3 regions of the Phyllobacterium zundukense genome follow, and region 3 is predicted to be linked to each of the others. Evidence: predicted binding sites of a transcription regulator. Region 3 holds the regulator's gene; each other region holds the start of a gene.

Region 1 (4,834 bases), 660 kb from region 3:
ATCCAGCACCCGCTTTTGCCCGGCCTTGTCGAAATCGATCGTCAGCTTGTTGCCTTCAATCGACGAGACATTGCCATTGCCGAACTTGATGTGGAACACGCGGTCACCGACGTCGAAGTTCGAGGGCGTTTCGCTGACGGATTTTGCCACCAGTTCGCCATCGATGGTGCGGCCCTTGACCGAGCCACGACCGGCGCCATGGCCGGAATCCGTCTCGCCGTAACCGATGCGCTCGACGCGAGCGCCGGAGCGCGAGCCCCAATTGTTGCGTGTCGCGTCGGAGCGGTTCGCTTGGGCCCTTTGCCAGCCCGGCGTTGAATAGGTGTTCTCGAACGGATCCGCACGATCGAAACGCGACTGACCATAGCCACCACCGCCGCCATAACCGCCATAGGAATTGCCCGTTGCTACGACTTCCACATGCGCTTCCGGCAATTCTTCGAGGAAGCGTGAGGGGATGGTCGATTGCCAGAGACCATGGATGCGCCGGTTTGAGACGAACCAGATGTGCAGGTTCTTCTTGGCGCGCGTCAGGCCAACATAAGCGAGGCGGCGTTCTTCTTCGAGGCCGGATCGTCCGCCTTCATCGAGCGCACGTTGGTGTGGGAAGAGACCTTCTTCCCAGCCCGGCAGGAATACCGTCTCGAATTCAAGGCCCTTTGCCGAGTGCAGCGTCATGATGTTGACGGCGTCGAGATTTTCGTTCTGCTCGGCGTCCATGACCAGCGCGACATGTTCGAGGAAAGAGCGCAGGGACTCGTATTCCTCCATCGAGCGGATCAACTCTTTCAGGTTTTCCAGCCGGCCCGGCGCTTCGGCCGAGCGATCCGCCTGCCACATCGCCGTATAGCCGGATTCGTCGAGGATCTTTTCGGCGAGCTCCGTATGCGGCGTGGAATCGATCAAGGATTGCCAGCGCTTGAAGTTTTCCACGACTTCGCGCAAGGCCGAACGCGGCTTGGGCTTCAGTTCTTCCGTTTCGACGAGATCCGTGGCTGCATCGAGCATGCTGATATCGCGTGCCCTTGCATAATCATGTACCTGGCGGATCGCTGCCTCGCCAAGGCCGCGCTTCGGTGTGTTGATGATGCGCTCCAGCGCCAGATCGTCCGACCCTTGCGCAACGACGCGGAAATAGGCGAGCGCGTCGCGGATTTCGAGCCGCTCATAGAACCGCGGGCCGCCGACGACGCGATAGTTCAGGCCAAGCGTGACGAAGCGATCTTCGAATTCGCGCATCTGGAACGAGGCGCGCACCAGGATCGACATGTCATTGAGATTGTGGCCCTTGCGCTGTGCCTGCTCGATTTCCTCGCCGACAGCACGGGCTTCCTCTTCGGAATCCCAGGCAGCGTGCACATTGACCTTGGCATCTTCGGGGTTGGCGGCATCGGTGAACAGAGTTTTGCCGAGGCGGCCTTCATTGTGCGAGATGAGGAAGGAGGCGGTGCCGAGAATATGCGCCGTCGAGCGATAATTGCGCTCCAGGCGGATCACGACCGCGCCGGGAAAATCCTTCTCGAAGCGCAGGATATTGTCGACTTCCGCGCCGCGCCAGCCATAGATCGACTGATCGTCATCACCGACGCAGCAGACATTTTTCGAACCCTGCGCGATCAGGCGCAGCCACATATATTGCGCGGTGTTGGTGTCCTGGTACTCGTCGACAAGGATATAGCGGAACTTGGCGTGATATTCCTTCAACACGTCCGGATAGGCGCGGAACATGCGGATTGGATGGCAGAGAAGATCGCCGAAATCGCAGGCATTGAGTGTCTTCAGCCGGTTCTGGTAGGCAGTGTAGAGCTCGCGGCCCTTGCCATTTGCGAAGGAACGCGCGTCGCCCTCAGCGATTTCCGACGGGCCGAGCCCCTTGTTCTTCCAGCCGTCGATCATCAGCGCGAATTGCTTGGCAGGCCAGCGCTTGTCGTCCAGCCCTTCGGCCTGAATGATCTGCTTGATCAGGCGGATGACGTCATCCGTATCGAGAATGGTGAAATCGGACTTGAGACCGACCAGTTCCGCATGACGGCGCAACAGCTTGACGCCGATGGAGTGGAACGTACCGAGCCAGGGCATGCCTTCCACGGCACCGCCGACCAGAACGCCGATGCGTTCCTTCATCTCGCGCGCCGCCTTGTTGGTGAAGGTCACGGCGAGGATCTGGCTTGGATAGGCCTTGCCGAGCGACAGGATATGCGCGATGCGGGAGGTGAGAACGCGGGTCTTGCCCGTACCCGCACCTGCCAGAACCAGAACTGGCCCCTCGGTTGTTTCAACCGCAAGTCGTTGCTCTGGATTGAGGCCAGCCAGATAGGGCGGGGCACCACGCGCTTGCATGGCACGCGCGGCGATTCCCGAAGGCTGCCGAGGCACATCAGGTTCGTCGAAGAATGGAATATCGTCAGGCAATCCGGACATTTGACCCCAATGTAGTGATTCGGCACCGAAAAACCAGATAAATGCGATACAAAAAGAGAACGGCCAATCTTGGGCGGGCGTCTTTCCCCCGAAACTTGCAGTTGAAATATTCAATCGCCGATATTGCGTCGTCCTGTTTTAGGGCTTACCCATTTTGATTGGAGAAGACTCTTTGACTGGAGCAGACCCTGGCAACCGCCGGCGCGTTCGCAGCCCGCATGTCAGAACCATTCGATCCTGATTGAGCTTGGAAAAGGACTCCTACCCCATGGCAATCACTCTGACGGCTCTCATATTTTTCCTCATTGGTGCGGCGCTTGGTGTGGGTGGTGTCTGGCTCGCAATACTTGGTGGCAGCTGGTATTACATCCTTGCGGCGCTGGCCTTCCTGACTACGTCCGCTCTTCTCTTCCGCAAGCGCAGCTCGGCTTTGCTGGTCTATGCGATCCTGGTGATCGGTACGCTAGGCTGGGCAATCTGGGAAATCGGCTTCGACTGGTGGCAGCTTGCGCCGCGGGGCGGTGTCATCATGCTGCTCGGGCTGTGGCTGCTGACGCCATGGATCCGTGGTGGGCTTAATGAGGAAGAAGGGCGTTCGTTTTCAGCGTGGGGTCCGGCAATTCCGCTAGCTATCACGGTTCTCGCGGCGCTCGGCATTGCCGGCTATTCGATGACGCAGGATCCGCAGCAGATTGTCGGGGATCTCAGCAAGGAAGTCATTGTTGCGACGCCCGATCTCGGCGGCAACGTTCCGGAAAGCGACTGGCATCAATATGGTCGCACCCCCTACGGCCAGCGCTATTCGCCGCTGAAACAGATCACGCCGGAAAATGTCAGCTCGTTGCAAGTTGCCTGGCAGTACCAGACCGGCGACGTGAAGCTCCCCGACGATATCGGAGAAACCACTTACCAGGTGACGCCCCTGAAGGTGCGCGACACGCTCTATCTTTGCACGCCGCACAACTGGGCGATCGCGCTCGATGCGGCAACCGGCAAGGAAAAGTGGAAATATGATCCGAATGTCGGTCTCAACCCCGATCGCCAGCACCAGACATGCCGCGGCGTTTCCTACTACGCCGACCCGACAATGACTCCCGGCCAGCCTTGCGCGGAGCGGGTCTATCTGCCGACCTCCGATGCACGGCTGATTGCGCTCGACGCTGCCAATGGTCAGGTCTGCCCGTCCTTTGCCGACAAGGGCACGCTGCACCTGGAGAAGGGCATGCCCTATAACCCGGCGGGCTATTACTATTCAACTTCGCCGCCCGTTATTGCCGCAGGTAAGATCATCGTCGGCGGCGCAGTCAATGACAATTATTCAATCCATGAACAGTCGGGTGTCATCCGCGCCTTCGATATCAATACCGGTGCTCTGGTGTGGAACTGGGATTCAGGCAATCCCGATGTGACGACGCCGCTGCCGGAAGGGCAGACTTACACGCATAATTCACCCAACAGCTGGTCTGTCTCCAGTGCTGACGAAAAGCTCGGTCTGCTCTACGTGCCGCTTGGCAACCAGACACCGGACCAGCTCGGGGCAGGGCGCAGCGCCAATGTCGAAAAATTCTCGTCGTCGATCGTCGCGCTTGATCTGAACTCCGGCCAGGTGCGCTGGGTCCGCCAGACGGTTCACCACGACCTCTGGGATATGGATGTGCCTGCACAGCCAACCCTTGTCGATATCAACACGGCCACCGGCGCGGTTCCCGCACTGGTCGGACCGACCAAGCAAGGCGATATCTATGTCCTTAACCGGCGCACCGGCGAGCCGATCCTTCCAATCGAGGAGGTGCCGGCACCGACGGGCGCTATCGAAGGTGATTTCACTTCGCCGACCCAGCCGGTTTCGGGTTTGACCTTCATGCCAAAGCCGTTGACCGGCAAGGACATGTGGGGCGTTTCGATGTTCGATCAGCTGGCTTGCCGCATCGAGTTCCTCAAGCTGCGTTACGAGGGCCGCTATACGCCGCCGTCGCTCCAGGGATCGTTGATCTATCCGGGTAATTTTGGCGTGTTCAATTGGGGCAGCGTTGCAGTGGACCCGGCACGTCAGGTCATGTTCGGCATGCCGACCTATCTGGCGTTCACGTCAAGGCTTGTTCCTCGAGCCGATGTTCCCCCACCTGGCGCTAGCACAAAGGGCAGCGAACAGGGCCTCAATCGCAATGAGGGGGCACCCTATGCGGTCATCTTGGGACCGTTTGTGTCGCCGCTCGGACTACCTTGCCAGGCTCCGCCGTGGGGCTATGTGGCGGGAGCGGATCTGCGTACCGGCAAGATCACGTGGATGCATCGTAACGGAACCGTCCGCGATTCCTCGCCCTTGCCCTTGCCATTCAAAGTCGGCGTTCCCGGCATTGGCGGTCCGATGATCACCGCCGGCGGTGTCGCGTTCCTTGGCGCTGCCGTGGAC
Region 2 (4,834 bases), 380 kb from region 3:
TCGGCACCAGTTCCGACAAGGGCCGGTCGCCGATCACGATGCCCGCCGCATGGGTCGAGGCGTGGCGATACAGCCCTTCCAGCTTGAGCGAGATATCGAGCAGCCGTTCGACCACCGGCTCCTTGTCGCGCTCCTCGCGCAGGCGTGGCTCGTCCTCGATCGCCTTGGACAGTGTTACCGGGTTGGCGGGATTGGCCGGGACCATCTTGGTCAGGCGGTCGACCTGGCCATAGGGCATTTCCAGCACGCGTCCGACGTCGCGCAGGACGGCTCGCGCCTGCAGGGTACCGAACGTAATGATCTGTGCCACCTGATCGCGGCCATACTTGCCCTGAACGTAACGTATGACCTCATCACGCCGCTCCTGACAGAAGTCGATGTCAAAGTCAGGCATCGAAACGCGATCTGGATTGAGGAAGCGCTCGAACAGCAGCGAGAACCGGAGGGGATCGACGTCGGTAATGGTCAACGCATAGGCAACGAGCGAACCCGCGCCGGAACCACGACCAGGACCCACAGGAATATCATGGGCTTTCGCCCATTTGATGAAGTCGGAAACGATGAGGAAGTATCCCGGATATTTCATTCGGGTAATGATGGAAATCTCGTATTCGAGACGTGTCGCATATTCCTCGCGGGTGTGGGCGCCAGCGAGCCCTAGGGTCTCAATGCGCTGCGCGAGACCTTCCCTCGCCTGCCGTGCCAATTCGTCCGCTTCGGCCTGCAACGCCGCCTCTGGATCGCCACTCTCACCGGTAAAGCGCGGCAGGATCGGCGCGCGATTCTTTGGATAGTAGGAGCAGCGCAGCGCAATCTCGACGGTGTTCTCCACCGCCTCCGGCAGATCGGCAAACAGGTCCACCATCTCATCTTCGCTCTTGAGATAGTGATCCGGCGTCAGACGCCGCCGGTCGTCGATCGAAAGGAGCGAACCGGCGGCAATTGCCAGCAAGGCATCGTGAGCCTCGTAATCGGCGCTCTTGGAGAAAAATACATCATTGGTGGCAACGAGCGGCAGTTCAAGCTCATAGGCGAGTTCAACCTGCGTTGCCTCGAGAGCGCGATCATAGCCTCGATGGCGCTGCAACTCGACATAGAGCCGGTCACCAAACAGCGCTTTCAAACCGATCAGTCGCTGCCGCGCGCGGTCGATGCGATCATCCTTGATCGCCTTGGCGATGGCACCTTCCGGACCGCCCGACAGGGCAATGATGCCGTCAGTTCGGCCAGGCAACCAATTCGATGTGATGTGGACCGGATCGCCGGCGGGCGTTTCCAGATAGGCACGGCTGACAAGGCGAACGAGATTGGCATAGCCCTCCTCGGTCGCCGCAAGCAACACAAGCGGCGCCAGACCAAGCGCCTCGCGCCGGTTAGCACTACGGCTTTCCTCTGCCTGATCGTGGAAGGCGATATCGAGTTGGCAACCAATAATAGGCTGCAGCCCCGCCTTCGATCCCTTTTGCGCGAATTCAAGGGCACCGAAAAGATTGTTGGTATCGGTAATCGCGATCGCCGGCGCCTTGTTCGACACCGCGAGATCAATCACCTTTGCGACCTGCAAGGCGCCTTCAAGCAGCGAGTATGCGGAATGAACCCTCAGGTGAACGAAGCGCAGCGCCTGTTTTGTCGCGTTGCTTTCGCCGCCGTTGCTCTGCCCGTCTGCCAATTTTTCATCTCCGAAGACTTGAACGGAGAAACCGATTCACCGCGCCGTCATAGTCCGACATGCGCGATGATGTGTCCACCTGATTTGAAGATTTGGCCGGCTTCAACAGTGGACAGAAGCCGGGATCGTCAGCCCTGAAACTCTGAAGCCGACGATCCCGATATTCTTTCAGATTGCGCTGACCCACATTGCGAAAGTCGCAATGAACAGGCTGACTGTAACGAATGACATAACGTCCTGGAAAAGTTCGCTCATCGGTAAAACCCTTCGTCGTTGTCTCTATGTCTATGTTTTGTTCTATTTTTGTTCTAAAGTCAAGCGTACCAAAGCGCCTATCGGCGCTATGGTTTTTGAAATATTAATGGAAGGAAAATGAAAAGGGCGCGAATCGATCAGAGGCTGGTGATCTTGCCGTCCTTGAGCGTCACGCGCCGGTCCATGCGGCGCGCGAGTTCGAAATTGTGGGTTGCGATCATCGCAGAGAGACCGGACTGGCGAACCAGGGCTTCCAGCGCCTCGAACACATAGGACGACGTCACCGGATCAAGGTTGCCTGTTGGCTCGTCTGCCAGCAGAACCAATGGAGCGTTCGCCACGGCACGGGCAATTGCCACACGTTGCTGTTCGCCACCGGAGAGTTCGCTTGGCCGGTGCGAAGCACGCGCGCCAACCTTCATGTAGTCGAGCAATTGCTGTGCTCGCTCGGACGCGACGCCCGGTTTCATGCCGCGAATCATCTGCGGCATCATCACGTTCTCCAGTGCGGAGAATTCAGGTAGCAGATGATGAAACTGATAAACGAAGCCGATATCATTGCGACGAATGGCCGTGCGGTCCTCGTCCGACAGCGTACCGCAGGATCGACCGTCAAGGATCACGTCACCGCTATCGGGACGTTCAAGCAATCCGGCGGTATGCAACAATGTCGACTTGCCGGCACCCGAGGGTGCCACAAGCGCAACCATTTCACCCTTGCCAAGTGAAAAGTTTGCATCGTCGAGGATGATGATTTCCCGGCCGATCTCGCTGTACCGACGGCCAACACTCGTCAGTTGAAGAATTGCCCCGCCTGCCATTCTATTCGTACCTCAATGCTTCGACGGGATCGAGCTTAGCTGCGCGCCACGCGGGAAACAGCGTTGCCAGAAATGACAGGACTAGCGCCATGAGAATGACCGAAAAGGTTTCATTGAAATCCATCTTGGCGGGCAGCGTGCTGAGGAAATACAGTTCCGGATTGAAAAGCGTGGTGCCTGACAGCCAGGAGAAGAACTCCCGTATACGCTCCACATTCAGGCAGACCAGCACGCCAAGCAACACGCCGGCAATTGTCCCGGTTACGCCGATAGCCGCACCGGTCATCAGGAAGATACGCAGGATCGAGTTTCGCGTCGCGCCCATCGTTCGCAGGATGGCGATGTCATGCCCCTTGTCCTTCACCAGCATGATCAGACCGGAGATGATATTAAGCGCCGCAACCAGGACGATCAGCGTCAGGATCATGAACATGACATTACGCTCGACCTGCAGTGCCGAGAAAAAGGTCTGGTTGCGCTGGCGCCAATCGGTGAGCATGAGCGCCCGCTGCGCTGCATCCTCGATCGGCTTCTTCAGTGCATCCACATTGTCCGGGTTGTCAGCGAATATCTCGATCGACTGAACCTTGTTCTCCTGGTTGAAATAGAGCTGCGATTCTTCGAGCGGCATCAGCACAATCGAAGCATCATATTCGGACATGCCAATCTCGAAGATCGCTGTCACCGGATAGGATTTTACGCGCGGTGCCATGCCGATCGGTGTCACGTCTCCGTCCGGAGAAATCAAGGTCAGCCGGTCGCCAAGACCCAGCCCCATATTCTCCGCCATTCGCGTACCAATGGCGACGCCGCCTGCAGTGTTGAACTCCTCGAACGTGCCCTGACGGACATTTTTCGAAACGAGCTTGAGCTTGGCGATATCTTCTTCACGCAAACCGCGCACCAAAGCGCCAGAGCCCGCTCCGACGTTACCCTTGGCCAGCACCTGCCCCTCCACTACAGGAATGGCAAAGGAAACGCCTGGAATAGCGTCGATACGCTTGATCACCGCATCATAGTCATCGAGCGGCCGATCCATTGGCTGCATGATAACATGGCCGTTGATACCGAGAATGCGAGTCAGCAATTCGCTGCGGAAGCCATTCATGACAGCCATGACAATGATCAGCGTCGCGACGCCCAGCATGATCCCGGTAAATGAGAAGCCGGCAATCACCGAAATAAACGTTTCCTTGCGCCGAGCGCGCAGATAGCGCCACGCAATCATCCGTTCATAGGCTGAGAACGGCTTGGAACCGGATGTCGCGGTGACGGCCTGTTCGCTCATAGAATTCCCGCCTGAAAGTTCGCAGGTCCCGCGAGCTTGTTGATTGCAGCTTCAATGCTCAAGGTCTCACGCGCACCAGTCGCACGATCCTTGATCTCGACCTCGCCCGCGGCAACGCTGCGCGGACCGACAATCACCTGCGTTGGCAGTCCGATCAAATCCATCTTCGCGAATTTTGCGCCAGGGCGGTCATCCGTGTCATCCAGCAATGGCTCAAGGCCTGCATTTGTCAGCGCTTCGTAAAGCTTCGTCGAAACCGCATCGCAGCCTTCATCGCCTGGTTTCATATTAACAATGCCGGCGCCAAACGGCGCAACGGCTTTCGGCCAGATGATGCCATTCTCATCATGCGATGCCTCGATAATCGCCGCAATGACACGCGACGGCCCGATGCCGTAGGAACCCATCGACACCAGATGGTCCTTGCCATCGGGGCCGCTTACCTTTGCACCCATAGGTTCGGAATATTTCGTACCAAAGTGGAAAATGTGGCCGACTTCGATGCCGCGCGCGGCGAGCTGGTCGGATGCACCGACCTCGCCCCACGCTGCCTCATCATGCATTTCGTCGGTCGCCGCGTAGGGCGCGGTCCACCGCGTCACGATTTCAGCGATCTGTGCATCGTCATCGAAGTTCGTGTCGGGTCCCGGCACCGGCAAATCGAGGTAGGCGCGGTCGCAGAAGACCTGGCTTTCACCCGTTTCAGCGAGAATGATGAATTCATGACTGAGTTCACCACCAATGGGCCCCGTATCGGCACGCATCGGAATCACCTTGATCCCCAGGCGCGAGAAAGTACGC
Region 3 (4,834 bases):
GATCACAGGCCAGCGGGATGGCATTAGCGATGATACCAACAATGCCATGCGGTTGAGCGGCCTGTCGCACATCCTGTCGATCTCCGGCTTTCACATGGCTCTGGTGGCAGCGACGATAATGGGTTCGCTTCGCGCTATCCTGGCTTTCTTTCCAGGATTCACGGCACGTTACCCGGTCAAGAAACTCTCGGCGGTCATCGCATTGATTGGATCCGCTTTCTATTTGCTGCTCTCGGGTGCCGATGTTGCCGCACAGCGGAGCTTCGTCATGCTGGCTGTCATGCTTCTGGCCATGACCGTCGATCGGGCGGCGATTTCGATGCGCAATCTGGCCATTGCTGCACTCATAACCCTTGCGATCTCGCCGCACGAAATTCTCGGACCGAGTTTTCAGATGTCTTATTCGGCAACTGCCGCCCTTATCGCATTCTACAGCTGGTGGTCAAAACGGCAGGGTAAACACCAACCCAGAAAAAATACCCATCATCATCTGCTGCTGACACTACCGTCGAAAGCGGTAAACCATATCGGCGCGATCGCCATGACGTCGCTCGTTGCAGGGTCAGCAAGCTCGATCTTCGCCGCGTATCATTTCAACAATACTGCACCCTTCGGACTTGTCGGCAACGCACTTGCGCTTCCGCTCATCTCGGTGTTCGTCATGCCGTTTGCCGTGCTTGGTTTGCTCGCCATGCCATTCGATCTGGACTGGCTACCATTTGCTGTCATGGGCCGCGGTATTGAAGCTGTGATTGCCATCGCCAAGATGGTTGCCTCACGTTCGCCAAGCGGCAATCTCGGTTTGATGCCGCAGGCCTGTCTGATCTTTATGAGTCTCGGGCTAGTGACGTTGTTGTTGCCATCGACACGATTGCGCTTGTGCGGCCCGCCCACGTTGTTGGCCGCGGCAATACTCATGATTGCCGCGCAAGAACCTGGCATCATTATTTCAGAGGATGGAAGGCTGGTTGCGTTGCGAACTGCAGACAATAGATTAGCGATCAATCGGCCATCTGGAAGCGCGTTCACTTTAAACAACTGGCAACAGGGCTATGGGACAGATGATGTGGTCAAGCCGGTAAAAACCGGTGCACGTCTTGAAGAAACGCAATTCGAATGTGCAGACAGACTTTGCACCGCACGTGAGCAGGGCGGGCTGATAGTCGCCTATACCGATGACCCTGCCCAAAGGTCATCGGCCTGCACCGAGGGGGATATCGTCATTCTGGCTTTTGCAGGCACAGAGGCGGTTTGCAGCGACGATAATGTTCTGGTGATTACCAAGCGCGATCTCGCACTGCGAGGAACTGCCGAGATCATTCTGGAAGCGCCGAAGGATACAGACGATCCGTCGCTGCCGAATGTTGCCGAAGCAAAGGTTCTTCACCTTCAGCGGCTCCGCTCCGCCGGCATTGCTTACGCCGTTGGACCACCGGATCGGCCATGGAATTCATATCGGACACATTCACGCGCTGCCCGCGACCTTGATGAATACAAATCCAGCGACCGCGCGAAGACCATCGTGAAATAACAATTACGCTCGAAAGAGCAAGTGGACGCCGCCTTTAATAACGCCTTATCAACCCCACAAGTTTACCTTGAACTCGAACGCGGTCCGGTCCAAAAATGCGGGTTTCATAGGCGGGGTTCGCTGCTTCAAGTGCAATCGAGGCACCTTTGCGGCGGAAACGCTTCAGTGTAGCTTCTTCGTCGTCAACCAGAGCTACAACGATCTCACCCGGGTTGGCCGTATCGCTGCGCTTGATCACAACGGTATCGCCATCGAAAATCCCGGCGTCGATCATCGAGTCACCCTTGACCTCAAGAGCATAATGTTCGCCGCTACCGATCATGTCTGGCGGCAGGCCGATCATATGGGTCTGGTTCTGGATTGCCGAAATCGGCACACCAGCAGCGATGCGGCCCATAACTGGGATGCTGACAATGGTGGAAGCGCTTGAGTCATCCGCCGAGCGCGACTGAGGCCGGGGAGGAGCGATGTTTCGTCCAAGACTGCCCTCGATGACGCTTGGCGAGAATTTCCTTTGGGCGTTGAGACCGGGCGCAATGGAGTCCGGCAGGCGCAGGACTTCCAGCGCTCTTGCCCGATTTGCTAGCCGACGAATAAAGCCGCGTTCTTCCAGCGCAGTGATCAACCGGTGTATGCCGGACTTCGACGCCAGGTCCAATGCATCCTTCATCTCGTCGAATGATGGCGGGATGCCCGTCTCCTTCAAGCGCTCGTGAATGAAGAGCAAAAGTTCATGTTGTTTACGCGTTAGCATCGGCGATCCTTTAGCAGGGAATCGGAAAAACAAAACCAGAACAAACACTATCTGTTCCAGTTGTGTTCCACAAGGCTTAATATGTGGTGTACGTTGCGCGAACAGTGTGTGATTTTACCCAAATACCAGCATTTGGGGCCAAATTCGCCAAGAATGCGAATTAAAACTGGGAAATAGCTTTAGCGTTTACCTGGAATCACCGGTGGTCCACTCGATTGCCGCAGGATCAGTTCGACCGGCCAGACCTCATGGATGTTTTCCACGGGCTCGCCGTCCAGCACGCGCACCAGCATTTCGGCGATACGCGTGCCGGCGGAGCGGATCGACGAGCGCGTCGTCGTCATGGACGGCACCATATTGCTGGCATTGAGATAGGGAAACACGTCGTCATGGGCGATGATCGAGACTTCTTTGCCGAGTTCATAACCCTTCGACCGGATGGCGCGGAAAACGCCGAGTGCAGTCATCATGGAGCCGGCAATGATCGCGGTGGGATGCTGTGGAAGCGACAAGAGCCGTTGCGCCTCCCGAAAGCCGATCTCGTCGGAAAACCGCTCGTGGACGATGAAACGCGGATCAACTGGAATGCCCCGTTCCAGAAGTGCCTCACGATAGCCGAGTTCGCGGTGTTCGGAAAAAGTATGTCCCTTGAGGCCATCTATCATGGCGATATGCTTGTGGCCGAGATCAAGCAGGTGGGAAGCGGCCTGGCGGAATGCACCTGCATTGTCGATATCGAGCCAAGCATGCGGCGCCTCGATATTTGTTCGTCCATGCAGGACGAAAGGGAATTTCTCCTCGATCAGCATGGCAACCCGTTCATCCATGAGGGTGGGGCCTGTTATGATGATGGCATCCACCCGTTTGCTGGAAATAAGCCGCCTGTATGCCGAGATTTCATCATTATTGATGACCGGACTCATCAGGAGGTCCATTTCGTCCTGGGAAAGGCGTTCGGCCAAGCCAGAAAAGAATTCGCTCGTGTGCGGGCCAAAGCGCTCGCTTCGATCGTTCGGCATGAGAATGCCGATTGCGCCAACCCGCCCAATGGCGAGGCGGCGGGCATTAGCATTCGCGCTGTAGCCGAATTGCAGCGCTGCCTTGCTAACACGCTCACGAGTGGCCTTGTTGACCTCGGGATAGCCGTTCAGGGCGCGACTGACGGTCGTCTGTGACAAGCCCAGCTGTTCGGCCAGTTCCTTGAGTTTCATAGCAAGCGATCCACCAATGCGTTCATATGCAGGCTCCGGAACGAAAGCCTTTGCCAGATATGACTCCAAATAATAAACATAACCATAGCATAAATTCAAAGCGCTTTGAACTTTAGTATCAAAAGTGCGGCGGTCAGCGAATGCCACCTCATTCCACAGGTGCCATGATGCGCGTAATACCCCGTAAAGATCATCTTATAACGCATTGAAACAACGTTATTTTATCCCGCGATGCTTAATCGTGAGATCGGCTCCATTCCTTGTTGGTTGAAATTGTTGCTTGACAGTTCGAAATGCCTTTGCCATTTTTTATTCAAAGCGCTTTGAATTTCTGAATCCAATGAGATATCCAAAGCGCTTCAGGAGGAGTTTCTAAACCACAGGGTCGTAGTCGCCGTGTTGCGATGGGCCTGATTCCACGGGATTTTTGGGAGGAAATCATGAAAGCCAAATCATTTATTGCAGCCCTTTTGACCACCACTTTACTGGCTTCAGGGGCATTCGCCGCCAATCTGTCCATTGTATCCGGCGATACCGGCAACGGGCGGGAATTCCTGCGCAAGCAGCTCGATCGGTTCGAAAAGGAAACCGGCAACAAGGTCTCTATCGTTGCCATGCCTGCCAACAGCTCTGACAATTTCGGCCAGTACCGCCTTTGGCTCGCAGCGGGCAATACCGACATTGATGTCTATCGCACCGATGTGATCTGGGCGCCGCAACTGGCCGATCAGTTCCTTGATCTGAAGGCGGCGGCGAAAGATGTGATCGATCAGCACATTCCTTCAATTATTGAGAGTCAGACTGTGGATGGCAAGCTCGTCGCGCTGCCGATGTTCACGGATGCGCCAGCGCTCTACTACCGGAAGGATCTGCTCGAGAAGTACAAGAAGCCCGTTCCGAAAACCTGGGATGAAATGGCGGCGACCGCCAAGGAAATCCAGGATGCAGAGCGCACAGCCGGTAACAAGAGCATGTATGGCTACGTGTTTCAGGCCAATGCCTATGAGGGTCTGACGTGCAACGCGCTGGAGTGGGTGAAGTCTTCGGGCGGCGGTCAGATCGTCGAGGCCGACGGCACGATCTCGATCAACAATCCGGATGCGGCTGCCGCCATTGACCGTGCCAAAGGGTGGGTAGATACGATCTCGCCAAAAGGTGTGCTCGCTTACACGGAAGAGGAAGCCCGCGGTATCTGGCAGACCGGCAACTCTGTCTTCATGCGCAACTGGCCCTATGCCTATGCCCTTGGCGGCAGCAGTGACAGCGCGATAAAGGGCAAGTTTGATGTTGCGCCATTGCCAGTCGGGAAAGAAGGCCAAAACTCCGCCGCAACGCTTG

The links. The regulator LexA, encoded in region 3, represses DNA repair genes until DNA is damaged. The targets are predictions, from matches to a motif close to TGTTCNNNNTGTGTTCNG.
Region 1: BLM14_RS05020 (ATP-dependent helicase) is a predicted target of LexA. The motif match lies at 2,466-2,483, and genes of this name have one in related genera.
Region 2: dnaE (DNA polymerase III subunit alpha) is a predicted target of LexA. The motif match lies at 1,952-1,969, and genes of this name have one in related genera.

What each region holds. Positions count from the first base shown of each region.
Region 1 covers NZ_CP017940.1:1,039,168-1,044,001, forward strand. Annotated here, with positions in the region: gene BLM14_RS05020 (ATP-dependent helicase) at 1-2,421, opposite strand, end outside; gene BLM14_RS05025 (glucose/quinate/shikimate family membrane-bound PQQ-dependent dehydrogenase) at 2,690-4,834, shown strand, end outside.
Region 2 covers NZ_CP017940.1:2,071,391-2,076,224, forward strand. Annotated here, with positions in the region: gene dnaE (DNA polymerase III subunit alpha) at 1-1,669, opposite strand, end outside; gene BLM14_RS10410 (ABC transporter ATP-binding protein) at 2,062-2,745, opposite strand; gene BLM14_RS10415 (lipoprotein-releasing ABC transporter permease subunit) at 2,747-4,033, opposite strand; gene proS (proline--tRNA ligase) at 4,030-4,834, opposite strand, start outside.
Region 3 covers NZ_CP017940.1:1,695,460-1,700,293, forward strand. Annotated here, with positions in the region: gene BLM14_RS08390 (ComEC/Rec2 family competence protein) at 1-1,531, shown strand, start outside; gene lexA (transcriptional repressor LexA) at 1,566-2,285, opposite strand; gene BLM14_RS08400 (substrate-binding domain-containing protein) at 2,465-3,496, opposite strand; gene BLM14_RS08405 (ABC transporter substrate-binding protein) at 3,937-4,834, shown strand, end outside.